DNA from 2 places in the Listeria grayi genome. Region 2 is predicted to be linked to the other one. Evidence: predicted binding sites of a transcription regulator. Region 2 holds the regulator's gene; the other holds the start of a gene.
What was found. Region 2 encodes Rex, which represses fermentation and respiration genes when NADH is low (regulators of the CRP and FNR family bind a similar motif). Its sites were predicted from a motif close to TTGTGAAATATTTCACAA; they were not measured.

Region 1: a site for Rex is predicted at 5,431-5,448, ahead of adhE (bifunctional acetaldehyde-CoA/alcohol dehydrogenase). Genes of this name have one in related genera too.

What each region holds. Positions count from the first base shown of each region.
Region 1 is NZ_LR134483.1:1,641,333-1,656,825, forward strand. Features, by position in the region: gene trpB (tryptophan synthase subunit beta) at 1-431, opposite strand, end outside; gene EL241_RS07960 (phosphoribosylanthranilate isomerase) at 438-1,049, opposite strand; gene trpC (indole-3-glycerol phosphate synthase TrpC) at 1,046-1,813, opposite strand; gene trpD (anthranilate phosphoribosyltransferase) at 1,810-2,829, opposite strand; gene EL241_RS07975 (anthranilate synthase component II) at 2,801-3,409, opposite strand; gene trpE (anthranilate synthase component I) at 3,406-4,767, opposite strand; T-box leader at 4,827-5,058, opposite strand; T-box leader at 5,097-5,340, opposite strand; gene adhE (bifunctional acetaldehyde-CoA/alcohol dehydrogenase) at 5,608-8,208, shown strand; gene EL241_RS07990 (ABC transporter ATP-binding protein) at 8,357-9,277, shown strand; gene EL241_RS07995 (DUF2705 family protein) at 9,274-10,338, shown strand; gene EL241_RS08000 (DNA-3-methyladenine glycosylase I) at 10,369-10,944, opposite strand; gene EL241_RS08005 (hypothetical protein) at 10,962-11,183, opposite strand; gene acnA (aconitate hydratase AcnA) at 11,305-14,013, opposite strand; gene EL241_RS08015 (general stress protein) at 14,173-14,592, opposite strand; gene EL241_RS08020 (DEAD/DEAH box helicase) at 14,598-15,493, opposite strand, start outside.
Region 2 is NZ_LR134483.1:789,521-805,013, reverse strand. Features, by position in the region: gene groL (chaperonin GroEL) at 1-1,628, opposite strand, end outside; gene groES (co-chaperone GroES) at 1,657-1,938, opposite strand; gene EL241_RS03805 (CPBP family intramembrane glutamic endopeptidase) at 2,158-2,841, shown strand; gene EL241_RS03800 (YdiK family protein) at 2,845-3,039, shown strand; gene EL241_RS03795 (redox-sensing transcriptional repressor Rex) at 3,086-3,727, opposite strand; gene EL241_RS03790 (ABC-F family ATP-binding cassette domain-containing protein) at 4,046-5,998, shown strand; gene EL241_RS03785 (isochorismatase family protein) at 6,141-6,710, opposite strand; gene EL241_RS03780 (TetR/AcrR family transcriptional regulator) at 6,799-7,695, shown strand; gene tsaD (tRNA (adenosine(37)-N6)-threonylcarbamoyltransferase complex transferase subunit TsaD) at 7,734-8,750, opposite strand; gene rimI (ribosomal protein S18-alanine N-acetyltransferase) at 8,750-9,229, opposite strand; gene tsaB (tRNA (adenosine(37)-N6)-threonylcarbamoyltransferase complex dimerization subunit type 1 TsaB) at 9,202-9,873, opposite strand; gene tsaE (tRNA (adenosine(37)-N6)-threonylcarbamoyltransferase complex ATPase subunit type 1 TsaE) at 9,870-10,328, opposite strand; gene crcB (fluoride efflux transporter CrcB) at 10,411-10,767, opposite strand; gene EL241_RS03750 (fluoride efflux transporter FluC) at 10,757-11,149, opposite strand; tRNA gene EL241_RS03745 (tRNA-Leu) at 11,302-11,385, shown strand; gene EL241_RS03740 (hypothetical protein) at 11,908-12,357, opposite strand; gene EL241_RS03735 (DNA/RNA non-specific endonuclease) at 12,370-12,741, opposite strand; gene EL241_RS03730 (SMI1/KNR4 family protein) at 13,054-13,539, opposite strand; gene EL241_RS13780 (HNH endonuclease signature motif containing protein) at 13,560-14,984, opposite strand; gene EL241_RS03720 (DUF5344 family protein) at 14,984-15,274, opposite strand; gene EL241_RS03715 (hypothetical protein) at 15,277-15,493, opposite strand, start outside.

The DNA.
Region 1 (15,493 bases), 850 kb from region 2:
CGTTTGACATCTTCTTCCCCCATAAAGATCGTACAATCCATTTTAAATAAAGCAGCTACAGTCGCAGTTGCCACGCCGTGCTGACCAGCGCCAGTTTCCGCCACGATCTTCCGTTTCCCCATTTTTCGCGCTAATAAAGCTTGCCCCACTGTATTATTGATTTTATGGGCACCGGTATGATTGAGATCTTCTCGTTTTAAATAGATTTTCGCTCCACCGCTATGTTTTGTTAACTGTTCAGCAAAATAAAGCGGTGTTTCCCGGCCTACATATTGTTTTAAATAATAGTTCAATTCTTTTTGAAAGTCGCTGTCTTGTTTAGAATCCTCATATGTTTTTTCTAATTCTTTTACAGCTTTCATTAATGTTTCCGGGACAAATTTCCCACCAAACTCACCGTAAAAGCCATCTTGATTTGGTGCTTGATACATGGTGCTTCACACTCCTTTAGCATTTTGTAAAAAGGTTTTGATTTTCTGCGGATCTTTCTCACCCGCCGTTTCTACGCCAGAAGAAACATCCACTCCATAAGGCTGGAAAATTTCCTCGGCTTTCTTTACATTCTCAGGAGTCAATCCGCCTGCAATGATGATTTTTTTATTTGCCAGCTTGATATGCTGCCATTTTTTCCAATCAAATGTTTTTCCGCTGCCGCCAGCAAATTGTTCTCCTGGCGTGTCTAATAAAATATAAGTAGCCTTTGTTGTTGGCAACCACTCTTCAAATCGAGCTAGATCGCCATCTGCTTTATACGCTTTAATGACCGGTCGTTCGATTTGTGCGATCAAAGATTCAGATTCTTCGCCGTGGAGTTGAACAAGATCGAGTGGCACTTGCGTAATGGCTGTCTTTACTTCTTCTAAAGTCGGGTTCACGAATACACCGACTTTTTTGATTGACGCGGGGATTTGTTTCGCTAGCTCTTGTGCTTGTTTAATGGAAACTTGCCGTTTGCTCGGAGCAAAAACAAACCCGATCATATCACCGCCATTCTCAATGACTGTTTGGACGTCCGCTGCTTTTTTAAGTCCGCAAATTTTCACTTTCATCGCAGTACCCGCAGACGTTCTGCTGCTTTCTCCGGCTGATCATCCCGCATCAATGCTTCGCCGACTAAGACAGCACGATAATCTTGTTTTACTCGTTCGACATCTTCCGGTGTTTTAAAGCCGGACTCGCTGATATAGCAGACTTTTTCACCGCTTGCAGCCCTTTTCGTCGCTAACATTTCACTTACCGCGATATCTACTTCAAAACTGTGGAGATTGCGATTATTGACACCGATAATCGTAGCGCCTAATTTAGTTGCTGTTTCCAACTCCTGTTCGTTATGCACTTCCACCAGTACTTCCAATCCGATCGACCGGGCAAAGCGGTATAGTTCTTCCAGCCGTTTTGCCTCTAGCGCAGCCACAATCAGCAAAATGATCGTGGCACCAGCATTATTTGCTCGGCTGATCTGCTTTTCATCAATGATAAAATCTTTACATAACACAGGAATACTTACTCGGCTTGCAACTTGCCGCAGATCTTCAATGGATCCTTTGAAATAACTTGGATCAGTGAGGACGGAAATTGCTGCCACACCCGCACGTTCATAAGCAAGGGCTTGTTCGATCGGATCCACATCTAATTTGATTGCTCCTTTGGAAGGTGAGGCACGTTTGACCTCTCCAATCAGTTGCATGCGTTCCGGATGTGCTTGTAAATAATCATAAAAAGAATAGGTCTCTCTAATAGGCTGAAGCGTTTCTTGCTCCATTGCCGCCACTTCTTCGCGTTTTGCGGTCAGTATTTTTTCTAAAAATGTCATCCTGCCATTACCTCTTTCTGCATGTGCAATAGTTCCTTCAATTTTGCTTCTGCTTTTCCGGAGAGGATCAATTCCCTCGCTAACTCGACACCTGCTTGCACCGTTGTCACTTTCCCATTTGCCAGTAAACCTAAACCGGCATTTAGTAAAACAGTATCTAATGGCGCGCCAGGTTTCCCAGCTAGCACATCGCGTAATATTGCGGCGTTCTCGATTGGTCCGTTCCCGCGGATCGCTTCCAGCGGATAACGATTTAGCCCTACATCCTCTGGCGTGATCGTATGCAAAGTCACTTTACCGTTTTCCAGCAATGCATAGTGGTTTTCACCAGACAGACTTGCTTCATCTAAATAGTCTGCCCCATTTACTACAATGGCACGTTCTCTTCCTAACTCACCTAGTACGACTGCTGTCTGTTCCAATAAATCTCTGCGGTAAATGCCCATCAGCTGAGTTTTTAATTTGATCGGATTAGTAAGCGGCCCGATCAAATTAAAGATCGTCGGCGTCGCAAGTGCTTTTCTCACACCCATCACATATTTCATATTGGGGTGAACATGCGGTGCGAATAAAAAGGCGATGCCGGTTTTATCTAATAGATCCATTACAGCAGTTGGTTCTAAGTCAATATCAATACCGAGCTCCTGACAGACATCGGCGCTCCCAGAACGGCTGGAAATACTGCGATTGCCATGCTTTGCCACTTTTATCCCTGCTGCGGCAAGTACGAAAGCAGAGGTCGTGCTGATATTGAAACTGTTTGATTTGTCGCCGCCAGTTCCGCAGTTATCCATCGCATCCGCGTTTGTATAAGGAATCGAAAGTGACATGCTTTGCATCGCTTCGGCAATCCCGACCATTTCCGCAGTTGTTTCACCTTTGATTTTAAGAGCCATTAAAAAGGCTGCGATTTGGGCATCTGCGATTTCACCTTTAAAAATTGCTTCTGATAATTGTTTCATTTCTTGCCGAGTTAAATTTTCTTGATCATAAACTTTCTGTAATAAATTTTCCATTATTTTTCACCTCATCCTTTACTAACGTAACAAAATTACGAATTATTGTTTTCCCATAAGGACTTCCGATCGATTCAGGGTGGAACTGCAAGCCATATACGGCTTTACCTTGGAGCTTCATCGCCATCATTTCGCCATCATCCAGCGCGGTTCCCATCGATATTAGCGTTTTTGGCAAACTGGCTTTTTCCACGATCAGCGAATGGTAGCGCATGACCGGAAACTCTTCGGGGATGTCAGCAAACAATGGATCCGCGATTCGTTGCATCATCGAAACTTTACCGTGACGGATCTGGGAGGCTCGTGCTACCTTTCCACCATTTACTTCACCAAGCGCTTGGTGTCCTAGGCAAATGCCCAGGATCGGCTTCGTATGCTGATAGCTCTGAATGACTTTTTCAAGCAAATTTGCTTCGCTCGGATGTCCCGGTCCCGGTGAGAGTACGATACCATCGGCATGTCGGATTGCTTCCAGTAGCTTTGGATCATCGTTTCTGATCACGGAAACTTTGGTATACTCAGACAGATATTGTTCTAAATTAAATGTAAAAGAATCATAATTATCTACTAAAACGATCATTCTCCCACCTCCAAAAGTGCCTTCGCTTTTTGCAATGTCTCCAGATATTCCGATTCTGGATCTGAGTCATAAACGATCCCCGCACCAGCCTGGACGTATGCTTTTTGCTTATGAAGTACCATTGTCCGGATCGCTAGCGCAAAATCAGCATCACCGTGCTTTGTCAGATAACCGATTGCTCCTGCATAAGGACCACGCTTGCGATTTTCCCATTCATAGATTCGCTGCATTGCCCGAATTTTTGGTGCGCCGCTAACGGTTCCGGCCGGCAATGTCGATCGCAAGGCGTCAAGTGCTGTCAAACCTTCCTTCAATTCGCCTTCCACTACGGATACTAAGTGCATGAGAAAGCGATAACGCTCGATTGTTAGATAGACCGGCACTTTAACAGTGCCGATTCTGGCCACTTTACCAATATCATTTCTACCGAGATCTACCAACATGCGATGTTCTGCCAGTTCTTTTTCATCGCTCAGCAGACTTTCCTCCAACTCGCGATCTTCTGCTTTGGTCTGACCGCGTTTTCGAGTTCCGGCAATCGGATTTGTCGTGATCTTGCGGCCATGTTTACTTATCAAGCTCTCCGGCGAAGACCCAATCAGCTTTGTTTCGCCGAAATCTAAATAGAATAAGTAAGGCGAGGGATTAAGCAGCCGCAGTTTTCGGTAATAGTCAAAAGCATCACCTGTAAATGTTGCTTCTAAACGCTGCGACAAAACCACTTGAAAGAAATCTCCCGCTTCAATATGCTGTTTCGCATGTTCTACCATCTGTTGATAGGTCTCTTTGGTAACATTGCTGGTATAAGTCATTTTTTTGATTGCTGTGATCGTATTTTCGTCCGCCAGCGGTGTCGTTAGCTGTTTTTCACGAAAGGCCATTGCCTCACGAAGTACTTCTTCAGAACGGCCGCTGTAGCAGTTATCTTCGACGATAAACAATTGTTCTTCTTGATGATCAAAAATAACAAATGATTCATAGAGGAAAAAGTGACAATCCGGGATCTGGAGATCATCTTCTGGAATCGTACCGATGCTTTCATATAAAGCAACGGTATCATAACCAACATAACCAATGGCTCCCGCTTCAAAGGGAAGCTCGCTTTCTTTTTCCTCTTTTAGCGTCAACCGATCGATTTCTCGAAGTGGATCTTGCGTGCGCTGTTCTTTGCCATCAAAGAAAAAACGGTCTTGATAAACTTGGATATCATGCACAGGATCACTTGCTAGCAAAGAGTATCTTCCAGAATCAGCATCTTTCGCAGCTCCTTCAAGCAAACATTTATTTTCACCCTGGATTCGCTTGAACACCACGATCGCAGTCAATGTATCAGCTGGTAGCTTCTTATATAATCGCATTTTCTTTTCCCCTTTCTTCTTTCCAAATAAAAAAGCCCTCTAAAGCCGTATTTACAGCTTTAGAGGGCGAATTATCGCGGTACCACCTCATGTTGATCAGCAGAAACACTGATCATCTCTATTTCCAGATATCTGGAATCACTCGATAACGGGAGCGCCGAAAATCCCTACTCTCTTCGTTCAGGATCTTACTCATAGGCCCATTCGCAAAACCGCTTTGCTTACTCACACCACCCGTAAGCTCTCTGGATCAGCATCTGTTTTGTTACTCTTCCTACTCATCGTTTTAGACTATAAAAAAGGAGCTTCCTCCATGTTTAAATAAATTAAACAAGGACGAAAGCTCCGCGTTGCCACCTTAATTAATTGGTAAAATACCAATTCACTTTATCCATCCAATCATTGAATGGTGTCTTGGATAACGACAAGACATACACGCTGCCACCTACTCGCAAACTGCTTTCAGTACAGGACTCAGAAGCCCATTCACCTAGCTTTTACTACTGATTCTCACCAACCATCAGCTCTCTGAAAATAGCCACTAGACTACTTACTCTTCTTCTACGTCACTTATATTGTCCCTATCATACAAAAATTCTGCTCCTCTGTCAATAACACCGATTATTTTCTGCTAAAATAGGTCTTTTTTCTTATTTTCTATTTTTGTGAAACTTTTCACGTGAAATAGTGGACAAACTTTTTTGGATGTTTTATACTAAGCTTGTAAACAAAAGAAATGACATCATGCATGCAGGCAAAGCCTATTTTTTTAAACCTATCGGGACGTTTATTGTAACACAGGGACATTAAATGACCCGAAAAAATAAGGAGGACTTTATCATGGCAGTAAAAGAAACCGACCAAAAAGAAGTTTTAGCAGTACAGCAAACAATCGACCAACTAGCAGAAAATGGACAACAAGCGTTGAAAGCATTTGATACTTACACACAAGAACAAATCGACAACATCGTGCACGCAATGGCATTAGCAGGACTTGATCAACATATGCCACTTGCAAAAATGGCAGTTGAAGAAACAGGACGTGGTCTTTACGAAGACAAATGTATCAAAAACATCTTCGCTACTGAGTACATCTGGAATAGCATCAAAACAAACAAAACAGTCGGCATCATCCATGAAGATAAACAAAACGGCGTGATCGAGATCGCAGAACCGGTTGGCGTTATCGCTGGTGTAACACCGGTAACTAACCCGACATCTACTACTCTTTTCAAAGCGATCATCGCTATCAAAACACGTAACCCGATCATTTTCGCTTTCCATCCAAGCGCTCAAAAATGTTCCGCTGAAGCTGCAAGAGTAGTTTATGAAGCAGCTGTAAAAGCAGGCGCTCCGGAACACTGTGTGCAATGGATCGAGACACCATCGATCGAAGCTACCAAACAACTAATGAATCACGAAAAAGTTGCATTAGTGCTTGCAACAGGCGGACCAGGAATGGTCAAATCCGCTTATTCTACTGGTAAGCCAGCTCTAGGCGTTGGTTCTGGTAACGTACCTGCTTACATCGATAAAACGGCAAAAATCAAACGTGCAGTCAACGACCTGATCCTTTCTAAAACATTCGACCAAGGCATGATCTGTGCTTCTGAGCAAGCCGTTATCGTGGATAAGGAAGTTGTTAAAGAAGTAAAAGAAGAATTTACTCGCAACAACTGCTATTTCGTTAAAGGTGCGGAATTCAAAAAATTAGAAAGCTATGTTATCAATCCTGAAAAAGGAACTTTAAATCCGGATGTTGTTGGTAAATCTCCTGCTTGGATCGCAGCACAAGCTGGCTTCAGCGTTCCTGAAGATACCAAGATCCTTATTGCTGAAATCAAAGGTGCAGGCAGTGATTACCCACTATCTCATGAAAAACTAAGTCCAGTACTTGCATTTATGGAAGCAAAAGACCAAAAAGCAGCATTCGATCTAGCAGAAGCGATGCTTGAATTCGGTGGTCTAGGACACTCGGCAGTTATCCACTCCACAGATGAAGCCGCTCAAAAAGCATTTGGCCTTCGCATGAAAGCTTGCCGGATCATTGTGAATGCACCTTCTGCACAAGGCGGAATCGGCGATATCTATAACGGCTTCATTCCTTCTCTAACGCTTGGCTGTGGATCTTACGGCAAAAACTCTGTTTCTCAAAATGTTAGTGCTACGAATCTTCTAAACGTCAAACGAATTGCTGATCGGAGAAATAATATGCAATGGTTCAAATTACCACCTAAAATTTTCTTTGAAAAATACTCCACACAATACTTGCAAAAAATGGAAGGTGTCGAACGTGTTTTTATCGTAACTGACCCGGGAATGGTACAATTCAAATATGTCGATGTTGTCATCGAACATCTGAAAAAACGTAGCAATCAAGTAGACTATCAAGTGTTCGCTGATGTTGAACCAGATCCATCTGATGTAACTGTTTATAAAGGTGCGGAATTGATGCGCGACTTCAAACCCGACACGATCATTGCCCTTGGTGGCGGTTCTGCAATGGATGCAGCGAAAGGTATGTGGTTATTCTACGAACACCCAGAAGCTTCCTTCTTCGGATTAAAACAAAAATTCTTGGATATCCGCAAACGTACTTTCAAATATCCTAAATTAGGTGACAAAGCAAAATTCGTTGCTATCCCTACTACCAGCGGAACAGGTTCCGAAGTAACACCATTTGCTGTTATCACAGATAAAGAAAATAATATCAAATATCCATTAGCTGACTACTCATTAACACCTGACGTAGCTATTGTAGATGCACAATATGTCACAACTGTTCCTGCACATATCACTGCAGATACCGGAATGGATGTACTGACACATGCGATCGAATCTTATGTCTCTGTAATGGCAAGCGATTATACGAAAGGACTTTCGATCCGTGCCGTACAGTTAGTCTTTGAAAACTTATGCAACTCAGTATTGAAAGCCGATCCAGATGCTCGCGAAAGCATGCATAACGCCTCTGCCCTTGCCGGAATGGCATTTGCCAATGCTTTCCTTGGTATTAATCACAGCTTGGCGCATAAGATCGGGCCAGAATTCCATATTCCGCATGGCCGTGCCAATGCGATCTTACTGCCCCATGTTATTCGCTACAATGCAACTAAACCGAAAAAACATGCGTTGTTCCCTAAATACGAATCATACAAAGCAGACGAAGATTATGCACAAATCGCTCGCATCCTTGGTTTGCCTGCCGCAACGACAGAACAAGGGGTAAGATCATTAGTTGACGCGATCATCAAACTTGGAAAAGATGTTGGCATCGATATGAGTCTAAAAGGACAAAATGTCGATAAAAAAGACTTCGATGCAGTGGTAGACACTTTGGCAGATCGTGCTTTCATGGATCAATGTACAACTGCCAATCCAAAACAACCACTTGTAAGTGAACTAAAAGCAATCTATCAAGAAGCATATAAAGGCGTTTGATCTAAGTGCCACTTGTAAAAAGGCTGGGGACAATAATCGTCTCCAGCCTTTTTACGTCTTAGGACTTATACTTTTCTTATACTATTGACAGATGATTTTCCCAATATTAATTGTTATACTGAAAACATACTACATAAGGAGGGCTACTATGGAACAACCTATTTTACAAGTCAAGCAAATATCCAAAAAAATCGGTAAGAAAAAGATTATCCAAGATATTTCCTTCGACGTACATAAAGGCGAGGTATTTGGTCTTCTCGGACCAAACGGTGCCGGAAAAACTACTATCATCCGCTCGATTGTCGGACTGATCTCAATGTCTGAAGGAGAGGTATGGATCGCTGGAAAAAATATCAAAAAAGATTTTAAATCCGCGATTTCTAATGTCGGCGCGATCATTGAAAACCCTGAATTTTACAAGTTCATGAGCGGCTGGGATAATCTGAAACAATTTGCAAGGATGAGCCGAAAAAAAATCTCCGATGACGAATTAAAGCGCATCGTGGAAACGGTCAAGCTTACTCCTGCTATTAGAAAAAAAGTAAAGACCTATTCCCTTGGGATGCGTCAACGTCTAGGTGTAGCACAGGCGCTTATCCACTCCCCTGGCCTCTTGATTTTGGACGAACCGACCAATGGACTTGATCCACAAGGGATGGCTGAATTTCGTGATTTGATTACGCAGTTAGCGGCAAATGGTACTTCCGTTCTTATCTCTAGCCATTTACTCAGCGAGATCCAACAGATCACCCAACGTTTTGCGATCATCAATCAAGGTATTGTAACACATATTGAAGATATTGCTTCATTGACGGATGAAAATCACATCAGCTATCTGCTGGAAGTGACTAATCCGGCGATCACTGCTTCGCTGCTTGAAGATAGCGGCATTAAGATCATCAATCAGCAAAACAATCAGTTTGAGATCGAGTTGACTCACGAACAAAGCGTTCACTTGGTCCGCAACCTCATCCACGCTAATGTCGATGTTTTGGAATTCGTGAAAATAAAGGCTTCACTAGAGAAACGATTCTTAGAATTAACAAGCACTGGGGGTACTGAACAATGATGGCTTTAGTAAATAACGAATGGCGCAAACTAATGGCGCGTAAATCTTCATGGATTTTGCAATTAATTTTAATTGTTTTTATTATTGGTTCTGCTATCCTGCTCCTTTCCCTTTCCAATATGTTAGGAAATTCAGCAGAAGACGGTGTTACAACTTCAGAAAACGGCGTGATCGTCTATCAATCTAGCGACGGCAGCACGATTTCCGAAGAACAGTACCAATCGCTCTCTGATAGTAAATCAAGTGCCTATAAAGAAAAAACATTGTCTCCTAAAGACTCTGTTACCGAACTAAAAAAACAAAAAACGGCTGTTTCTAGTAAAGAAGAGCGCGAAACACTTCAAAAAGAGATCGATTATTATCAAGGATATGCGGATGCAGGCAAAACGCCTGATGTTCCTAGCGGTTACGGAAGTGCTTCTTTCTTCTCTAACTTAGGTGGAATGAGTTTTATAGCTTTAGTTTTAGTCGTGATCATGAGCAGCATGATGGTAGCAATGGAATTCTCAGGTGGAACGATCAAACTGTTATTGACACGTCCTTATTCCCGTAGTCAGATCCTGTTATCTAAATTGATCGTGACTTTATTATATGGACTTGTAACGCTCATTATCTTGATCGTCGTCAGCTACCTCTGTTCCTTTATGCTGCCACATCAATCAGCGTTCCTGCCAATGGCAACTTACACAGGCTCATTAAGTGCTTTTGATATCGCACTTCGCTCGATTGCGATCTCCTTTGTACTGATGATCGTATACGCAAGCTTGTCCTTCTTCTTCTCATCTGTAATTCGCTCGCAAGCGCTAGCGATCGGTGTTGGCTTAGGTGTGATGTTTGCCAGCAATATCTTAGGAGGGATCTTACAAATCGCGATTGGCAAATACGAATGGATCAAGTGGGTATTTTTCAATCTACTAAACATTAATTATTATGCCATTGGAGATAAGATTCCCGGCAATCTTGATTTTTGGCAGGCACTAGTCGGCTTAGCGATCTATACCGTGATTATTCTCGGATTAAGCTTCTATATCTTCAAAAAACGAGATGTTGCTTTAACGTAACAAAAAAAGAGTCCATATATGGACTCTTTTTTATTTGCTGCGATTATCGGTATGATAAGGACAGGTCGTCACATGATCGTCAATGATGCCGATCGCCTGCAAGTAGGAATAAATGATGACCGGACCAACGAAGGTAAAGCCGCGTTTTCGTAGATCTTTACTGATTTTCTCAGATAACTCATCTTTTGCCGGGAGCTCCTTTTCGCTTTTCCGATGATTGACGATTGTCTTATTGTCAGTAAACTGCCAGAAATAATTTGCTAAGCTGCCAAACTCTGCTTGTACACGAAGCGCACTTTTAGCATTTTTTCGTACACCATTTACTTTCAGTTTATTACGGATAATCCCTGGATTTTGCAGGATCTCGGTAATTTCTTCATCAGTCATGGCAGCACAGCGATCGATATCAAATCCGAAAAAAGCTTCTTGATAGGCGTGTCTCCGATGTAAGATTATTTTCCAGGAGAGACCTGCCTGCGCACCTTCTAAATTAAGCAACTCAAATAAATAGTTGTCATCGTAACTTGGGAATCCCCATTCGGTATTGTGGTAAGCTTCCATTACTTCATCGTTTTGTGCCCATGTACAAATCGTTCCTTCTGTCATTTTCTCACTCCACTCTATTAGTCAAAAACATATAAGACACTGATCACAACTGCGAAAAACAAACCTGCTAGTGCCCAGATAAAGCGCCCTTTCCATTCCAAAACGGCTATGCCGATACAGGCTGCCCAAAAAAGTAGACGCGCCCAAATCGGTATGGATGCGAGAACAGGAACGCCTCTCCAAATCAATGCCCAACCACTAAGTATGCCGGCAAGTATCGTTATACCTAAAAGAAGCACTCTGGTCCTCAAAGCGAGGCACATCCTCTCAATATGTATTTCTTACTCTCATTATAGAACGTTTGTTCCTGCTATGCAAGCAAAAACCCAAGCCAATTAATAGCTTGGGTCATGCTTTTATTTAGGCTTCGCTCAACTTGCCGCGCAATACCATAGGTAAGATCCCGCCGTGTCGATAGTAATCGATCTCCACCTCGGAATCAAAGCGGACAACTACTTGAAACTGTATTTTTTCACCAGTTGGTTTTACTGCTGTTACTGCAACAAGATCGTGTGGCAGAACAGATTCATCGATTGCGACATGAATCGTTTCCTCTCCAGTCAATCCAAGTGAATCGGCATCTTCTCCCGCTTGATATTGAAGTGGTAAGACACCCATCATTACGAGATTGGAACGATGGATACGTTCATAGCTTTTCGCGATAACTGTCTTGATCCCTAGTAGATTAGTACCTTTCGCGGCCCAATCACGGGAAGAACCCATGCCATAATCATCGCCAGTCAAAATGACAAGCCCGGTGTTTGTTTGCTGATATAATCTGGATGCATCATAGATTGACATCACTTCTTCTGTCGGCCAATAAGTCGTATACCCGCCTTCTGTTCCAGGAGCAATCTGATTTTTGATCCGAATGTTGGCAAAGGTTCCGCGCATCATTACCTCATGATGCCCTCGGCGTGAACCGTACGAGTTGAAATCGCGGATCTTCACGTCGCGTGACTGTAAATATTGACCAGCGGGAGTATCTTTTCCGATTGCTCCGGCTGGAGAAATATGGTCCGTCGTGACAGAGTCAGCAAATTTTCCAATTACACGCAAATCATTCAATGCTTCTACCTTACCTGCTTCTTTCGCTAGGTTTTCAAAGAATGGCGGATTAGCGATATAGGTAGAAGTATCATCCCATTGATAAAGCGGTTCGTCTGTAGTTTCGATCGCATTCCATGTTTCATTTTCCGTAAAGACATGTTCATACTGTTCACGGAAAAGTTCTGGTGTGACCGTTGCTTCTACTAATGCTTTTACTTCATCTGTTGCCGGCCAAATATCTTTCAGATAAACTGCTTCGCCATTTTGATCGTAGCCGATCGCCTCACCTTGCAAGTCGATATTTGTTGTCCCAGCAAGTGCATAGGCAACGACAAGCGGTGGTGAAGCGAGGAAGTTCGCTTTTACTAAAGCATGGATTCTTCCTTCAAAATTACGGTTCCCACTTAATACAGCAGAAACCAGCAAATCGTTATCTTGAATAGTGGTTTCGATTTCTTCTTTTAAAGGACCGGAATTACCGATACACGTTGTACAACCGTAACCAACCAAGTCAAAGCCTAGTTTCTCCAAGAATGGCAGTAAACCGGCCTTCTCCAAATAGCCAGTTACGACTTTAGAGCCCGGCGCTAATGATGTTTTAACGAATTTAGGAACTTCTAAGCCTCTTTCTACAGCTTTTTTAGCCACTAAACCGGCACTGAGCATAACATAAGGATTGGATGTATTGGTACAGCTTGTGATTGCAGCAATCGCGATCGATCCGGTTTTCATTACTGCTTCATCGCCGTTATGAAATTTCACGACCGCTTCTTTGTCTAAATCAGTCTTTTCCAGACCGAAGCCTTGGTTACCACTTGGAGCTACGATCGATTGTTGGAAAGTCTCTTTCATTTTTGAAAGCGGGATTAGATCTTGTGGACGTTTTGGTCCAGCTAAGTTAGGTTCAATATCAGATAGAACGATTTCGAGCGTATCCGTATAGGACGGCTCTGGTTTATCTGGAGTGAAAAATAGATCATTTGCTGTTAGATATTTTTCAACTAAATCGATCTGTTCTTCAGAACGGCCAGTTAAACGCAGGTAAGTAAGCGCCTCTTTATCCACAGGGAAAAAGCCGCAGGTCGCACCATATTCCGGAGCCATGTTGGCTACTGTTGCTCGGTCCGCAAGTGGTAGTTCGGAAACACCAGGTCCGTAAAATTCCACAAATTTGCCGACTACTTTTTTCTCACGCAGTGCTTGGGTGACTTTCAAAGCAAAATCAGTTGCTGTCGCGCCGTTAGGCAATACGCCTGTTAATTTGACACCAATGACTTCTGGGATAGGGAAATAAGACGGCTGTCCAAGCATTCCTGCTTCGGCTTCGATTCCGCCGACTCCCCAACCAAGTACGCCAAGACCATTGATCATAGTCGTATGGCTGTCTGTTCCTACTAATGTATCAGGAAAAGCTGTAACTTCCCCGTCTTTTTCCAACACATTTACGACGTTCGCCAGATATTCCAGATTGACTTGATGCACGATGCCAGTTGCTGGTGGGACTGCGCGATAATTGTCAAATGCTTTTTGCGCCCAATTTAAAAATTGATAGCGTTCCATATTGCGCTCGAATTCCAGATTCATATTGATTTGTAGTGCTTCCGGCGTCGCGTAACTGTCTACTTGGACGGAGTGATCGACCACGAGATCAACAGGGATCTCAGGGTTGATTTTTTCTGGATCGCCGCCAATATCTGCCATCGCTTTTCGCAGTGACGCCAGATCCACGACTGCCGGAACTCCGGTAAAGTCCTGCAAGATCACGCGCGCTGGTTTGAAAGGAACTTCCCCCTTGTTTTCTTTTTTTGGCTGCCATAGCGCTAGCTTTTCGACATGACCATCTTGGATCACTTTTCCGTCTGACTGTCTAATGACCGATTCCAGTAATACCCGAATCGAATAGGGTAGTTTGTCGATCTTCGTATTCAGTTCGTCTTCTACACTTTTTAGTTGGTAATAATGATACGTTTTATTATGCAATTCAAAGGATGACTTCGCTTTTTCTTTCCATTTAGGCATTTTCGCTTCCTCCTTATTCTCGAAACGGTTGCGAGTACATCTTTTATTTTACTTAAATATCTTTGATAAGTAAACTAATTGTTTTTAGAAATAATCAATAAGTTTTACTTATACAAAAAAATCTACCTCCAAAGGTAGATTTTCAGCTAATTCATTTGCTCATCGCGCTAATATAAGTAAATTACCGGCGTCAAGATTACGGATAAAAGAATCGATTTGTTCTTCGGTTAGATCAAAATCTTCTAACAGATTTCTGACAGTCTTATCATCTGTCTTGGAAAACCATTTGGCGAATGGACCAGCAGCATATAGAGCGCCGTAATCAGGATTATAAACTTGCGGGATAACCAAACCTCCGCTTAAAGATTGTAAGATTCCTGAAATAACGCCAAACGCATTTTCATTTACTGGATGTTCCAAGGAAATATTTTCCGCTTCAATAAACGCATTGATTTCTTCATTGGAAGATTTGACAAGCAACGAGATATCTTCTTTGTCGTAGCCTTCTGCAATCAAATTCTCAATGGTGGTTTTTGCGGTTTGAATATCTAATACGGTGTAAACTTGCCATGGTTTCATACGGATCATTCCTTCCTATTTTCTAATAATAAGGCCTTTAATTCATCGACGGAAAGTGTATTCAGGAGTTTTTCGCCTGGCTGGATGATGTCGTCGATCAATGCTTGTTTTTTCTTCTGTAAGTCGAAGATCCTCTCTTCTATTGTACCCTTTGCGACCATTCTTATAACCTGTACGACATTTTTTTGTCCAATACGGTGAGCACGGCTGGCTGCTTGTTCTTCCACTGCCGGATTCCACCATAAGTCATATAAAATCACGGTATCCGCACCCGTCAGGTTAAGTCCTGTTCCACCAGCCTTCAAGGAAATCAAGAAAATATCTTTTCCGCCCTCATTGAACGCATTGACTAAATTCACGCGTTCTTTAGAAGGTGTTTGGCCGTCCATATAAAAATATTCCATGCCAATTTTGTTCAGCTCAGACTGGATAATACCGAGCATACTTGTAAATTGGGAAAAGATCAGCATCCGCTTACCATTTTCTCTTGCTGTTTGGATCGTATCCAGCAGTTGGAGTAATTTCCCGGAACCGCCTTGATAGCCGTCGACAAATAAAGTTGGATCGCAACATATCTGGCGAAGGCGCGTCAATCCGGCTAGCAGTTTCATCCGGTTCGTTTCATCATCCTGGGCAAGTTCTGTTTGGATTCGCTCTAAGTATGCCAGATAGACGACTTTTTGTTCTTCGGTCAATTCAGAGTATAAATTCGTTTCGATCTTATCGGGTAGCTCTTTAAGCACATCTTGTTTGATTCGTCTTAACAAGAACGGACGGATCATACGGGCGATCTGATCGTTTTCCAACAGCTTGAATTTTCGTAGTGAGGGGAAAAATCCCGGCATTAGGGTTTGAAAAATCGTCCATAACTCATCTAGATTATTCTCCAGTGGCGTCCCGC
Region 2 (15,493 bases):
TACATCATTCCGCCCATGCCGCCCATGCCCATATCAGGTGCTGCAGCTGGTGCGTTTTCTTCTGGTTGGTCGGCAACTACGGCTTCTGTTGTAAGCAGTAGTGCTGCTACGGAAGAAGCGTTTTGTAAAGCAGAACGAGTAACTTTAGTAGGATCCACGATACCAGCGTCAATCATGTTTACCCATTCGCCGTTTGCAGCGTTGAAGCCAACGCCAACTTTTTCATTTTTCAAACGTTCTACAATAACAGAGCCTTCTAGACCAGCATTGTGTGCGATTTGACGAACTGGTTCTTCTAAAGAACGAAGAACGATCTTGATACCAGTCGCTTCGTCGCCTGTTGCTTCTAGTTCTGCTACTTTATTGTACACATTGACAAGGGCTGTACCACCACCGGATACAATACCTTCTTCAACGGCAGCACGAGTAGAGTTTAACGCATCTTCAATACGAAGTTTACGTTCTTTCAATTCTGTTTCAGTTGCTGCTCCGACTTTAACTACTGCAACTCCGCCAGCAAGTTTTGCTAAACGTTCTTGTAGTTTTTCTTTGTCGAATTCAGAAGTTGTTTCTTCCATTTGCGCACGGATTTGGTTAACACGTGCTTCGATTTGAGCAGATTCGCCAGCGCCTTCGACAACGGTTGTGTCGTCTTTCGTTACGACTACTTTGCTAGCTGTTCCCAATTGGTCGATAGTTGCTGTTTTAAGATCTAATCCTAGGTCTTCGGTGATTACTTGACCGCCTGTAAGGATCGCCAAGTCTTCCAGCATTGCTTTACGACGATCGCCGAATCCTGGTGCTTTCACTGCTACGACGTTGAATGTACCGCGAAGTTTGTTTAACACAAGTGTTGCTTGTGCTTCGCCTTCCACGTCTTCCGCAACGATCAATAACGGACGGTTTTGTTGTACCACTTGTTCTAGTAATGGTAGGATCTCTTGGATGTTGTTTACCTTTTTATCAGTGATCAAGATATATGGTTTTTCTAGTTCTGCGATCATTTTGTCAGAATCTGTTACCATGTAAGGGCTTGTGTAGCCGCGGTCGAATTGCATTCCTTCAACTACATCTAATTCTGTCGCAAAGCCTTTGGATTCCTCGATCGTGATGACGCCGTCGTTACCAACGCGTTCCATCGCTTCTGCAATCAATTTACCTACTTCTTCATCTCCAGAAGAAATCGCAGCGACTTGAGCGATCGATTCTTTCCCTTCGATCGGTTTAGAGATTGTTTTTAGTTCTTCGATTGCTGCTGCAACTGCTCGTTCAATCCCGCGGCGGATACCGACAGGGTTAGCACCAGCTGTTACATTTTTCAATCCTTCTTGGATCATTGCTTGAGCAAGAACTGTTGCTGTTGTCGTACCGTCTCCGGCTACGTCATTCGTTTTGGAAGCAACTTCAGAAACTAATTTTGCTCCCATATTTTCAAATTCATCTTCTAATTCGATTTCTTTTGCGATCGTCACACCATCATTTGTGATAAGTGGAGAACCGAATTTTTTGCCTAAAACAACGTTACGACCTTTTGGTCCAAGTGTTACTTTTACTGCGTTCGCTAATTGATCCACACCGCGTAGCATGGAACGACGAGCGTCTTCGCTGAATTTAATATCTTTTGCCATTTTATTATTCCCTCCATTTTATCTTAGATTAAACAATTGCTAAAATATCGTCCTCGCGGATAATCAAATAATCTTTGCCGTCATACGTTACTTCTGTACCAGAATACTTAGAGAAGATAATGCGATCATTTACTGCTACCTCTAGTTCTTGTTTAGTTCCGTTTTCTAGTACTTTGCCATTTCCTACTGCGATTACTTTGCCCTCTTGTGGCTTTTCCTTTGCTGAATCCGGCAACACGATACCGCTTGCAGTTTTTTCTTCTGCTTCAAGTACTTCAATAACGACACGATCTCCTAATGGTCTTAACAATGTAAATAACCTCCTCATAGTGATAGTTTCTATTTTTAGCACTCTAACGTTTTGAGTGCTAACACAATATTATAATAGTCAAAAATGGTAAGGAATGCAAGCAAAAACTACTAAAAAAATTTTTGGCGTTTTTTTATAATTGCTTGTTGTACCAATAATTAGTACAATAAAACGTAATAGTTCTTGAATATTTAAGTTTAGCTAGAAGGAAGCGATTTTTTGTCTAAAAGATATTTTTGGGTTTTAGTGGTTTATGTAATTAATTTTTTATCCGGCATTGTCGGTATCCCGATCGTACACGGGCTGGTTCTTCATTTCACCACGTTAGCGGGTAAGCAAGCTTTCAACCAAAGTGTTGTCATCTGGAATATTGTGGCGAATCTGATCACATTATTTGTCATCTGGCTGCTACTTCGCAAACAACCGGCAACTGATAAAGTACTTCGAGGAACCAAGGCAAGCGTTGGTATGAGCGTAGTTTGGGCTGTATCAGGCGTTCTGATGCTCTTTGCCGGACAAGTAGTTGCCGGTTTGATCACGCAGTTGTTTATGGATACCCCTGCTGGCTCGGCAAATACGGAAATGCTGACATCTTTGACGAAACAGGCACCAGTCTTATTTGTGTTTATCACACTTATTGCGCCGGTCATTGAAGAAATCGTTTTTCGGAAAGTATTATTCGGTGGTCTCACCAATTGGATGAATATCCATGTGGCAGCGGTAATCAGCTCTTTGTTTTTCGCCCTTGGGCATGGTGACCTTCCATTTCTGCTGGTTTACTTTTCCATCGGTTTGATTCTTTGTTTCCTATATACGAAAACAAAGCGGATCACTGTCACCATTTTTGCGCATATGATCATGAATGCGATCGTTCTACTATTTTCTTTAGGTGGTGTTTCCTAAGTTATGAATGCAAATAAATCGATTTTCCAGGGATTGCTTTATATCGTTCTCGGCATTGTATTTGTGGTCTTTGCTGTGGAACAGGTAAATGATAGCGGCTGGACGATTCTCGCTTATGTCATCATGGCGATGGCAGCCATTGATTTTGTCACTGGTGCACGGTTTATCTTCATCGCCTTATTCAATCGTAAAAAATAAAAAAACTGCCGGAAAAGTATTTTGCTTTCCGGCAGTTTTTATTTACTTATTTATTTTGCGGATAATTTTCCAAGAAGTAAATAAGTGTTTGTAATTCTGTCGTTAGATCAATGTGATGGACACGAACGTGTTTTGGTACACTGATACGAGCTGGTGTAAAGTTCAAGATCCCCTTTACATCTGCTTCTAACAATTTATCCACTGTGGCTTGCGCTTCGCTTGACGGTACTGTCAAAATCACGACCTCCACATTGTTTTCGCGTAATGTTTCTTCCATATCATTTAAATGATAAATTGGTATATCTTGTTGGATCGTGCCTACTTTATCAGCATCGACATCAAAAGCAGCGGCGATCTTGATATTATTGTTTTTCATGAAGTTGTAATGCAGGAGCGCCATTCCTAAGTTCCCTACTCCAATGATAGCAACGTTAGTTTGTTTATCTTGACTTAGCGTTTTGCTGAAGAAATCGAGGATATACGCTACATTATAGCCATAGCCTTTCTTTCCAAGTGCTCCAAAATAGGAGAAATCACGACGAATGGTTGCAGAATCTACTTTCACTGCCTCACTTAATTCAGCAGATGATACGCGCTCTTTACCAGACTCATGTAGATATTTTAAATAACGATGATATAATGGCAAGCGTTTTGCTGTTGCTTGTGGAATTTTTGTATTTTCCTCCATCTTAACTTTTCCCTTCTTCCTTGAAAATTTTGCTAATTGAACCGAAGCACTTCTTAAAGATCTGCAGATAACTGCTCTCATTTTCACATGCTTGCTTTTATACTATAAACATTTCACAAAGAATGCACAAACTTTTTGCTCATAATTTTTCAAAAAACTAACAAAAAGCCGTTAGACATCATTTTACCATAAAAATTCACAAAAGAAATCACAAATTTTCACAAAAATATAATACGTGAAAAGAATTTTGATAGTCGCACGTTGCCTTTGCTAATTCTTTGAGCTAAACTAAAAGTAGTAAGTTAGAGGAGAGAAATCATGATTTTATTACAAGTACAGCAAATCAGCAAATATTTCGGGGCAGAAATGATCCTAGATAATATAAAATTAGAAGTAAAAACAAATGATCGAATTGCATTAGTCGGCCGCAATGGTGCTGGGAAATCCACCCTGCTAAAAATCATCGCTGGCGAACTGAGTTATGACGGGGGGACGATCTCCAAACCAAAACAGGTGAAGATCGGTTATTTGGCACAAAGCACACCCCTAGAATCAGAACGAACGATCTGGGCAGAGATGCTCACCGTTTTTACTGAGTTACAGCAAATGGAACGACAGCTGCGCGAGATCGAATTGAAAATCGCCGATCCGGAGATTATTTCCAACGAAGCGCAATTCCAATCGCTTTTGAAGCAATATGATGAACTGCAGCATAACTTCAAAGAACAAGGCGGTTATCAATACGAAGCCGATATCCGTTCGATTCTGCATGGTTTCCGCTTTTATGAAGCAGATTATGAGAAACCGATCCAATCCCTGAGCGGTGGTCAAAAAACACGGCTTTCCCTAGCGAAATTGTTGCTTTCCAAGCAAGATATCCTTATTCTCGATGAACCGACCAACCATTTGGACATCGATACGCTGACATGGCTGGAAAACTATCTGCAAAATTATCAGGGCGCGTTGGTCATCGTTTCGCATGACCGTTATTTCTTAGATAAAGTCGTCAACCAAGTTTATGAGATCAGTCGCACGAAAATCGACCGTTTTGTCGGCAACTACAGCCAGTTCTTGGTTCAAAAACAAGCCAAGCTCGAAAAAGAATGGAAAGAATTCGATATGCAACAAAAGAAAATCGCGAAACTCGAAGATTTCGTTGCTCGCAATATCGTCCGCGCTTCCACGACAAAACGCGCGCAAAGCAGAAGAAAACAATTAGAAAAACTCGACCGGATCGATCGGCCAGAAGGCAGTGAGAAATCGGCACATTTTGGTTTCCATTTTTCCAAACCTACTGGAAAAGATGTGTTATCAACATACGATCTGGCGATTGGGTATCAAAAAGAGCAACCGATCGCTCAGCATATCCAGTTTGAAGTCAAACGTCCCGACAGTGTGGCGATCGTCGGTCCCAATGGTATCGGCAAAACCACCCTTTTAAAAACGTTGATCGAAAAGTTGCCACCATTATACGGCGACTTTGAATTTGGTTCCGGCGTTCAGATTGGCTATTACGATCAAGAACAAACCAATCTTTCCTCCAATAAAACTGTGCTCCAAGAATTATGGGACGATTTCCCCGATATGACCGAACAAGCTGTTCGGACATGCTTAGGCAATTTTCTATTTTCTGAGGAAGACTGCAGCAAGCTGGTCTATAGCCTAAGCGGCGGGGAGAAAGCACGGCTGGCATTATCGAAGCTGACGCTACTTGGTGCTAATGTGTTGATCTTAGATGAACCGACCAACCACCTGGATATCGATAGCAAGGAAGTATTGGAAGCTGCACTGATCCAATTTGAGGGAACGATTTTATTCGTTTCGCATGACCGCTATTTTATCAACCGAATCGCTTCGAAAGTATTGGAAATGGCTCCTGATGGCGCGACGACATATTTAGGCGATTATGATTATTACTTGCAAAAACTAGCCGAGGCAGAGGAGATCGCCCGCTTAGATGCCGAGGAAGCAGCGAAACAAAACCCGTCTGCCCCGCTTCCTACTAGCAGCAGTCCAGCCAAAAATAGCTATCAGCAAGATAAAGAGCAGCAGAAGCAACGGCGGAAATTAGAGCGGCGCTTAACAGAGATCGAAAAAGAATTGGAAAAAACGGAAGCCCAAATTTCCGAATTGGAAAGCTTGCTTACAGAACCTACTGTTTATCAAGACCACGAAAAAGCATATGAGGTCAACACGCAATTAGAAAAGCAGAAACGAGCAGCAGAAAAATGGATGGAAGAATGGGAAGAAGTTAGTGAACATCTGGAATAGAGAATGGAAAAAAGAGCGATTATCTCGCTCTTTTTTTCCATTTATTGTCGCTTTAAGGCGGTTCTCCCAGCTCTTCTATGAGAACCTAGTCCAATCGTCAAGCTCCATTGCATATAATTTGCTGGTATCTATTTGTTGATTCTTAACCTTCGAATGAAGCAATGATTTCTGCTGTTGTTCGGATTTTCCCCATTCTAGGAAAAATATAATTTTTCACATGATCGTGCTCTTCCTGAGTAAAACCGGACATCGCATCAATACTGAAAACTTGATTATATCCAAGCATAAACGCTTCTCTTGCTGTTGTATCCACCCCTAGACCTGTTGCGATACCTGCTAACACGATTGTATCGATTCCGCGTCTACGCAACTGCAGATCCAAGTCTGTTCCAAAGAATGCTCCCCACTGCTTTTTCACTATCAGATGATCCGTTTCCTGTACATTTAACTCCGGAACGATCTCATCCCACTGCTCAGGAAGATTCAATTGTGGGGCCTCCCGATCTAATAATGGAGCTGGCATGTCTTTCATATCTTTACTTGATACATGGACAAGTACAACAAATGCACCTGCTTTGCGAAATTTATCCGTCAATTGCGCTGCCTTTGCCACCACGTCTTCAGCTGAATTCGGAGCATAATTGTTTCCCAGCCATTTTTGCAGATCAATAATTACTAACGCCGTTTTTTTAGGATCTAATCCATTTCCCATTTTAAAGACCTCTCTTTTACGATTTATTTGACTTGATGTTTTATATATTGTACTATAAGTCAAAACAAGTCAAGTGGAAGGAATTAAAATGATGAAAATTCTTAAAGAAGATGTAATCAACACAGCAGAGCTGCTTTTCAAAAAACATGGATATTTAGACGTCACTATCCAAGATATTGCTGATACGTATGGAGTAGCGAAAGGCTCGATCTATAAATTTTTTTCGTCAAAAGAAGCACTTTTTAGTGAAGTATTTGATCGCTGTCAAAACGAATATTTTGCGGAAACCGAGAAACTATATGAACAAGCTCATTCCACAACTCGAATCAGATTCTTACAGCAAATCGTCTTTCGCTTTCAGTATTTTTCAACATACCAAAATATTTTAGTAGCATTTACAGAGCTGCCCATTCAACAGGATGATACCTTTGAAACATTGCGTAAAAGAGTAAGAGCCAGATTGATCGAATGGCACCGCAAGTGCTTAATGGATTTTTATGGCGATAAACTCACTCATAACCGCTATGATCTGATCTTTATATATCGCGCGATTTTGAAAGAATATTTATCTTGGGTGATAGAAGCGGAAACCCTTGTTTCTCTGGAAGACATAGCTGAAATCATCATCAGCAAAATGGACGTCCTGGTGGAAGATAGTTATCAGAACACCTCACAGTCTATTATCAGCTCGGAAAATTATACTTCCTATATTCGCGGAACAAAGACTATGGATGAACAAGCTATGATTACTCGATTATTGACTAGCATGGAAGCAGCGATTGCCGAATTGCAGTTACAAGATGAAATGTCAGCAACCCTTACAAGTCTCTTAAATACGTTAAAAAGTGAATTGATAGATAAACCGGTAGACAACAAGCCGCTGCTGCAAGCAATCTTATTTTATTTAAAACAGGAAAAAACTTTGATGAGTAGTGTCATTCAATTGAAGAATATTCTCTTTACAGAAGATGCAAGCGCAAAATAGTTAACAAAAAAACAGCTGGCCTGCTACCCAGCTGTTTCTTATTTTCCTAATTCCAAACTTGGATCGGCATTCAGTGCCAAACCACTCCGTTTGCCTTGTTCGTAAGCGATAGTTCCTGCCGCTGCGATCATTGCTGCATTATCGCCGCACAGCGATAACGGCGGAATCACCAGCTCTACTTCCGGAAGTGCTTCAAAAGCAGCTTCTAAACCTGCTCGGAGTCCCTCATTCGCAGCTACACCGCCAGCCAGCAGCAATTGTTTGACACCATAATGTTGTACCGCCCGCATGGTTTTCGTTACTAATACTTCTACCACACTTGCTTGGAAACTTGCCGCAAAATCTGCGTTGTTAAGTGTCTCACCACGTTGGCGCATATTATGCACTTGATTGATGAACGCTGATTTTAAACCGCTAAAACTGAAATCATAATTATCTTCCCGAATCATCGCTCTGGGGAAAGGAAAAACAGCTTCGCCTTCCTTTGCTAAACGATCGATCTGCACACCGCCGGGATAAGCCAAGCCAAGTGTCCGAGCTACTTTATCATAGGCTTCGCCGGCTGCATCATCACGTGTTTCACCAATCACGTCAAAGGAATAATCTTCTTTCATCAAAACAAGTTCCGTATGGCCACCACTCACTACCAAGGCAAGCAACGGAAATTTCAAAGCCGCCACCAAACGATTGGCATAGATATGGCCGGCGATATGGTGAACACCGATGAGTGGTTTTTGATGAGCAAATGCTAACGCCTTCGCAGCATTTACCCCGATAAGTAATGCACCGACTAATCCCGGCCCCTCCGTCACAGCGATTGCTGTAACTTCATCGATCGTCACACCTGCTTCTGTCAATGCGGCTTCGATCACAATCGTGATCTGCTCGACATGATGCCGCGATGCGATTTCAGGAACCACGCCGCCAAAACGTTTATGGCTCTCGATCTGCGAGGCGACAATATTTGAAAGGATCTCCGTACCATTTTTCACCACTGCTGCAGCTGTTTCATCACAGCTTGACTCGATTCCTAAAATATACTTGTCTTTTGTCATTATAGATCCACCCACATTACTAGTGCATTTTCGTGATTGTCCGGATAATAATTCTTACGGATCGCTCCGGGTTCGAAATGCAACTTTTTATATAAATTTTGTGCTTTCTGATTACTCACGCGAACTTCTAACGTCATGTGTGTGACACCAGCCTTTTCCGCCTGCTGCATCAATTCCCGCAGCAACAGCTCGCCATAATGATTGCCTTGCTGTTCGGGATGAATCGCAATATTGGTGATGTGCCCTTCATCTAAGATCAGCCAGATCCCCGCATAGCCGATAATGACCGCGTCTAATTCGATGACGATATAAGCCGCAAATTCATTCAATACCAGTTCATTGCGAAAAGCCGTTTCCGTCCATGGCGAAGTAAATGCCGCTTTTTCAACACGTAAAATACCGGGTAAATCTTCCAGTTCCGCATTACGCAGAACTACTTTTCCCGACTCGTTCACTTGTTTTCCCTCGCTTCCAGCCACTTGCTTTCCGCCTCCGCAAGCTTCAAATAGGTTGGCACAAACTGCGTGGCATTCTCGCCAGCTTCATTCAAAGCGAGTTTTACTAATGTACTAGCTCGTGCAAAGTTCAAATCGACCGATGCAAAAATCGCCCGATCACCCAGCCGCTCGCTGATACGTTCCTTTAAAACAGGAGAAATGTCCCCAGCGATGATCGCCCGGTCCGAGATGTGAGCAAGCAGTTCCTCCAAAGCGATATGCTGATCGGAAAATACACTCTTCCCTTGCTGATAAACCGCTCCATATACATTTCCGCGCCGTGCATCGATCAATGGCACTACTGGCTCCGTGGCGAAGGAAAAATTACCTGCAATCGCAGCTAATGACGAAATGCCCACGATAGGGATCTGCCGGTCCCAAGCAAGTGTCTTCGCAACTGTCACTCCGATCCGAAGCCCTGTATACGATCCCGGACCACTCGAAACAGCAATTTTCTCCAAGTCAGCAACCGCAATGCCACATTCTTCCAATAACTGTTCAATCGCCGGCATCAGCCGAACACTGTGATTTTTCTTTAAATTGGTCGTGAGCTCGCCTAATATTCCCGACGCATTCCCAACCGCGACACTCATCGTATCCGTTGCTGTATCGATTCCTAAAATCATTTCATCACCTCCGCACATAACGCCTCATAGCGGTTCCCCACCGGATTCAGAACAATATCGCGCACCTCATCGCTCACCCGCGTGATCGTTATTTCCAAATAATCAGGAGGTAGAATGTCACGAATAAAGTGCGCCCATTCCACGACAGCAACACCGTCGCCCTCGATATATTCCTCGATCCCCAGGTCATCGCTGCCAGCTTCTTCCAGCCGATAAACGTCCAAATGATATAGGGGCAGTTTCCCCGATCGGTATTCCCGTAATATCGTAAACGTCGGACTTTTGACCATTTGGCTGATACCAAGACCTTCTGCAAGACCTTTTGTAAATGTCGTCTTCCCCGCGCCAAGATCACCTTCCAGCAAGATCAGATCCTGCCGCTTTAAATGTCCAGCTATTTTTTCCGCAAACTGGATCGTTTCCAGCGCGTTTTTCGTCTGTACACAATACTCCATTTCGTCACCTATCTCAATTTATTCTGTCATTATCATATCATATAATAATCAAAAACAATATCGCCGCTACTTCATCATCAGCTTACTTTCCCAGCCACAATCCAAACAAGACCGCTGCTAGTCCGCCGCCATAAGTAAGAAGTGCATAACTCACCATATTCCCTATTTTCCGATTGCGGAACAGTTCCACTAGATCGACTTGAAACGTTGAAAATGTCGTAAAACCCGCGATGATCCCCGTTCCGATAAACAACCGCCAATGTGCTGGGACTGCTATCGCCGTCAAATAGCCTAGCAACGTCGCACCGATCATATTGATCAAAAACGTTCCCAAGGGAAAAGCAAACCGCCAGTTCGCCTTAACAAGCAACGATAAGACATAGCGCCCGACCGCCCCGATACTGCTTCCTGCTGCCACCACTAAAAAGTTAATCCACATGGAGCGTCCTCCTTCTCTGCAACCGTGCACTTATTGAAAAACCATAAAACGCCAGCACTAGTCCCGCAACAGCGCTGATGATCCCATAAGTCATTGCTAACCCCACATGACCTGCCTCAAGCAGCTGGATCGTTTCCATGCTAAATGTAGAAAACGTCGTAAACGTTCCGATAAATCCTGTTCCGATCCCGGAAATAAACGCCTGCGAAAATATTTTTCGCGATTGCAGATAAGAAACCGCAAACCCCAATAAAAAGCTGCCAACCAGATTAACGATCAGCGTATGCCACGGAAATAGCCCGTCAGGAACGATAACACTCACCCCATACCGCGCCATGCCACCTAAAGCACCAAAAAAAAGAATATATCCATAATAATACATCTATGCCAACCACTTTTCGTTATTATTTATTCGTTTATTATAGCACGAGAGATATCATTATTGCGGATTATTTTAGTAGAAATCCAGCTTGACAATTCTTATCGAAGCTAGTTATAATAACGTTACGCGTGAGTTTCACGCACTAAAACAACGCGGTCGTGGCGGAATCGGCAGACGCGCTAGGTTGAGGGCCTAGTGGGGTAAAACCCGTGGAGGTTCAAGTCCTCTCGGCCGTATATAAAGTATGAAAACTCTTAGAGGTTCTAGGGGTTTTTCTTTTTTTCTTCTCCTTGTAAGTAGGTAGGCATAATTGGTAACTAGCCTAGTGGGTTACTGTTAGTAGGAATAAAAAGTATTTTTAATAAAAATGTGAGATATAATGATAACTTCCTTATCGAGAATTTTATCAGAATCAATTCAAAGAGACTTGGAAGATATTGTTATATATTATAAACAAAGGGTTAAACAGAAACTAAACTCCTATGCTTCTGCAAGTTCTCCTACATAGTTGGCTCACCTATTGCAAGCTTCTTTACTAAAGCGTATAAGTACTCAAACTCCCCTCAATGTGTATCTTGTATTTCAGTATTCCTCTATCTGTGTAGATGTTTTGGCTGGATAAATTGAAAATTTCTTCCATGTTATCCCTCTCCTATCGTCTTATTACCTTTATTTAACGAACGAACGTTCTTGTTATCAATAGGTATTTAGGCACAAAAAAAGCCCTGCCAATTAAGGCAAGGCTACAAAATATTCTTTTACTTATTTTTATTTCTCTCTGCGTCTATCCATTCCATAAAAATGTCAGATGAGTGTTTATCGTCAGTATTAGAATAAACTGGTTCATATTGGTAATCTGATTTTAAGGAATTAGCTTTCACATCATAAGTCAATCGCATTTCGGTCGGAATTGGACGGTCGTATTCTTTGCATGCAGAAATTATGCGGTCAAGTTCTTTTATCCCCGCATTCAGTATAGAAAAAACTTCTTTCTTATTAAAATTTTTCTTATTTCCTAACACCTCATTTACCTTACTAATAGTAACTATTTTTCCCTTTATTTGATAAAAAACATTAAATGTCAATGCACTTTCTTCATAAGACACGTAAATAAATACCTTTTCTGCTTGTGATTCTACATAGTCAAGCCCTAAAGAAATCATATCTGCTTGAATCTCCATAAATACATCTTCAAATACTTTTGCCATTTTAAATTCCTCCTAGTTGCGTATAATTTTTTTATAAGCGTTCCCGTCTATTTCATATTCTACCTCAAAAGATTTTGGTCGTAGAGAGCCTTCCTCATAATGTATTTTTATATCCACCGATACTTTTTTTCCTTCTTTGATTGCTTTAGCCCATGTATCTTCTAAATTTTTATAATGTTTTAAATTCACTTTCTTTGCTTGTGATACCAAGTTATCCAAGTCCCCCGAACCACCAAACCTATCGGCTACTAAATGCCCTGCATGGTCTCCTTCTTGCTTATCGGGTGTTTTTGGGTTATGTGGCTTCCGTCCTTCGTGGATTTTAAGTTGTAAATCATCTGCATACGCATGGACGATAGCGCCGTTTGAATCGGATGATAAAATACGTCAAAAATGTTGGTTGCCGTTACTTTCATGCCTACTCCAATTTATTTATTATACTACAATCTCAAGTGAGAATTTAAATCATTTTCCCACTATAAAACAAAAACCCCCAATACTACTTAAAGTACTGGGGTTACTTGATAGCGCCATGACCTTAACGGGCACAGGATTTTGAGGACTGTAAACACCGAAAATGGGTGGTGCTAGCTAGATATATAAAAATATCCTAACCGTTACTAAACACTATCTTTCTATATTTAAAACAGCCTAAACTGGTCTGTTTTTGGTCAATAAACTTTATTGAAATCCGGCTTATTTCACAATCTTCATAAATTCATCAAAGCTATTTGCTACATGATAAAATACAGGTTTCCAATCATCCGATCTTTCATGATCCCATACAACGACTGTAGGATTATCTCCACCTTTTCGAAAATCTAAACAAAGGAAATTTCCTGCAAAAAGGACTGCTATTGGAACAACAGCATTACCTAGTTCATCTGCATGTTCCTCGTCCGTCAATCGTTCTTCGATTTGCGCTAAAACCACGTTTATATCATATACTCCCAGCTCTATTTCCTTTGGGTTAGGTACTTGGCATAACAACCTATCAATGACATATTCATGATTATTTTCTGCTAGGAATACCCCTCTATAATCTTTAGGAGAACAACCATTGTATTCTTTTATTAATTCCCTATATTTTTCAGGAAATGTCACTCTTAAAAACGCCTCATTTTCATTAATTAGTTCATCTGTAGGCAATGGTAAAATTACACTAGTATTATCAAATTCCATTCTTTTATGCTCCTTTTATTTTAACGTTTGCTGTCCGCCCACATGCCTGCACTTCTTCCACCATCATGGGTAGTCACGTTGTGTATGCCGAATTCTACTAACTCCATTTTCCCCGGTGTTTCTGTATGATGCCATGTAGTTTTTTCCACTACGCCACCAATTTGCTCATTCAGCCATTTAAATTGTATATAGTCGGACTTAACCCACAGTTCTTTTGGTAAATATACTGTCTTACATACAACTCCAGCATCTTTAAATTGAGCAATTCGTTTGCTGTCAATTTTTTCGATTTTTATTTTAGGTATATAGCCTAACTCTTCTGATCTTTGCTTTATAACTATACGCTTACTCTTTGGTATAATTGCTCCACCTAGAACATCATTTTTCCAATCCCAAGTATTATTACTCTTAACATTACCAGCATACACAGCCGCATACTCATCCAAAACCTCATCAAACGTCTTCGTTCCTGCAATAAATTCATTGATTTTCTTCGTATTCGGCTCCGGGATTTTCTTCGTTTTGTTTCTTTTAAAGAAATCCTTCGCACTCTTGATCGAGCCAAACTTTTTCAATCTCGCAAGTCGATTTATCCCACCTGCTACCCCGATAACACCCATCACGCCTGTTACGACATTGGTATAACCATAAGCGTCTCCATATTCATAGGGTTCGAGCATGCTTTGATACGCCACTAACTTTGTTGTTTCTAGTGGATCGGCTAGAAAAGAAGTCGCTAAACTCCCTAATCCCTTTACTGTTTGAACAGGGTGGAAAAATGGTGCTATAAAACTGGTTGCTGTTACTTTCATGCCTGCCCCGATTTGCCTTGCTTTGTTTCGATCATAATTCCGATAATCTTTTTCAATTCGAGAAGCATGGCGCTGCTCCATCTGTAATAATTGTTCCATTTTCTTTGCTGTCTTGGCAAGTTCATGCCCTTCTGAATCCTGTAACTTTCTTATTTTCTGTTTAAGTTCCCGGTCTAGCTCTTCCAACACCTGTTTATTATGGGTCTGATTCGCTTTCATATCCGGTTTATCATCTAAAATCGGAAACATACTTCTGGGTGGCGCATGGGAAGCGAACACACTATAACTAAGCTCGTGCAACGCTTGCTCCTCTGATTTTGCCACGTTTCGCAAGTAGCTTGGATTAATGATACTCGGTCGATTCGGATAGATCTCGCCGTCAATACTGCGAAAATCTTCCATGTAACTGGATAGATATGTAAAAAGTTTCTCCACCGCAACCGTTTCTCGGTCGACCGTGTCACGATGACCGCCATACGCGATATTCATTGCCTTGGCTAGTTTTCCGTCTTGTTGTTGGATCTCTCGCTGTAATTTTGCTAGTGAACTATCCAATGTTTTTAGGGACTGTTTCATTTTATAAAGCGCTCGAACCGCTTCTTCCATCTCTCCCATGGTAAGTTTGAATTCCACTATTTTCCACCGCCTAGTTGTTTATCTTGTTGTATCACGCTCTCCACGGCTTTCTTACTTGTTTGGATATCTTTTTGTAAACGATTTAAGCTCCACGAATGGAGCGTCTTTTCCATCGCTCGCTGGACTTCGGTATAACGTGTGATAAAATTAGGGGATTTCATGTGTTCTACTTTCGCCAATATTTTTTCTATGTGTTTCATTTCGGTTTGAAAGCTGTCTAAGGAATGCTCCGCACGTTTTAATTCTTGTAAAACTTCTCCTGCCGTCCATTTGATCTCTTGCGCCATTGTTAGAAGTCCTCCCTTAGCTGTGCGGATTTCTCGTTGCAAAGGGAGATTATGCTTCCTAATATGCTTTCGATATTTATCAGTGTATTTTCCAAGGTTTCGATTTCTTTGTGGTTCTCATCGACCAATTGCTTACGCCTTCGACCCACGGCAGACTTTGCTTCTTCCAGTACTGCCCTTCTTGCGTTTATCGTACTTTTTAGCTGTGTTTTGTAACTC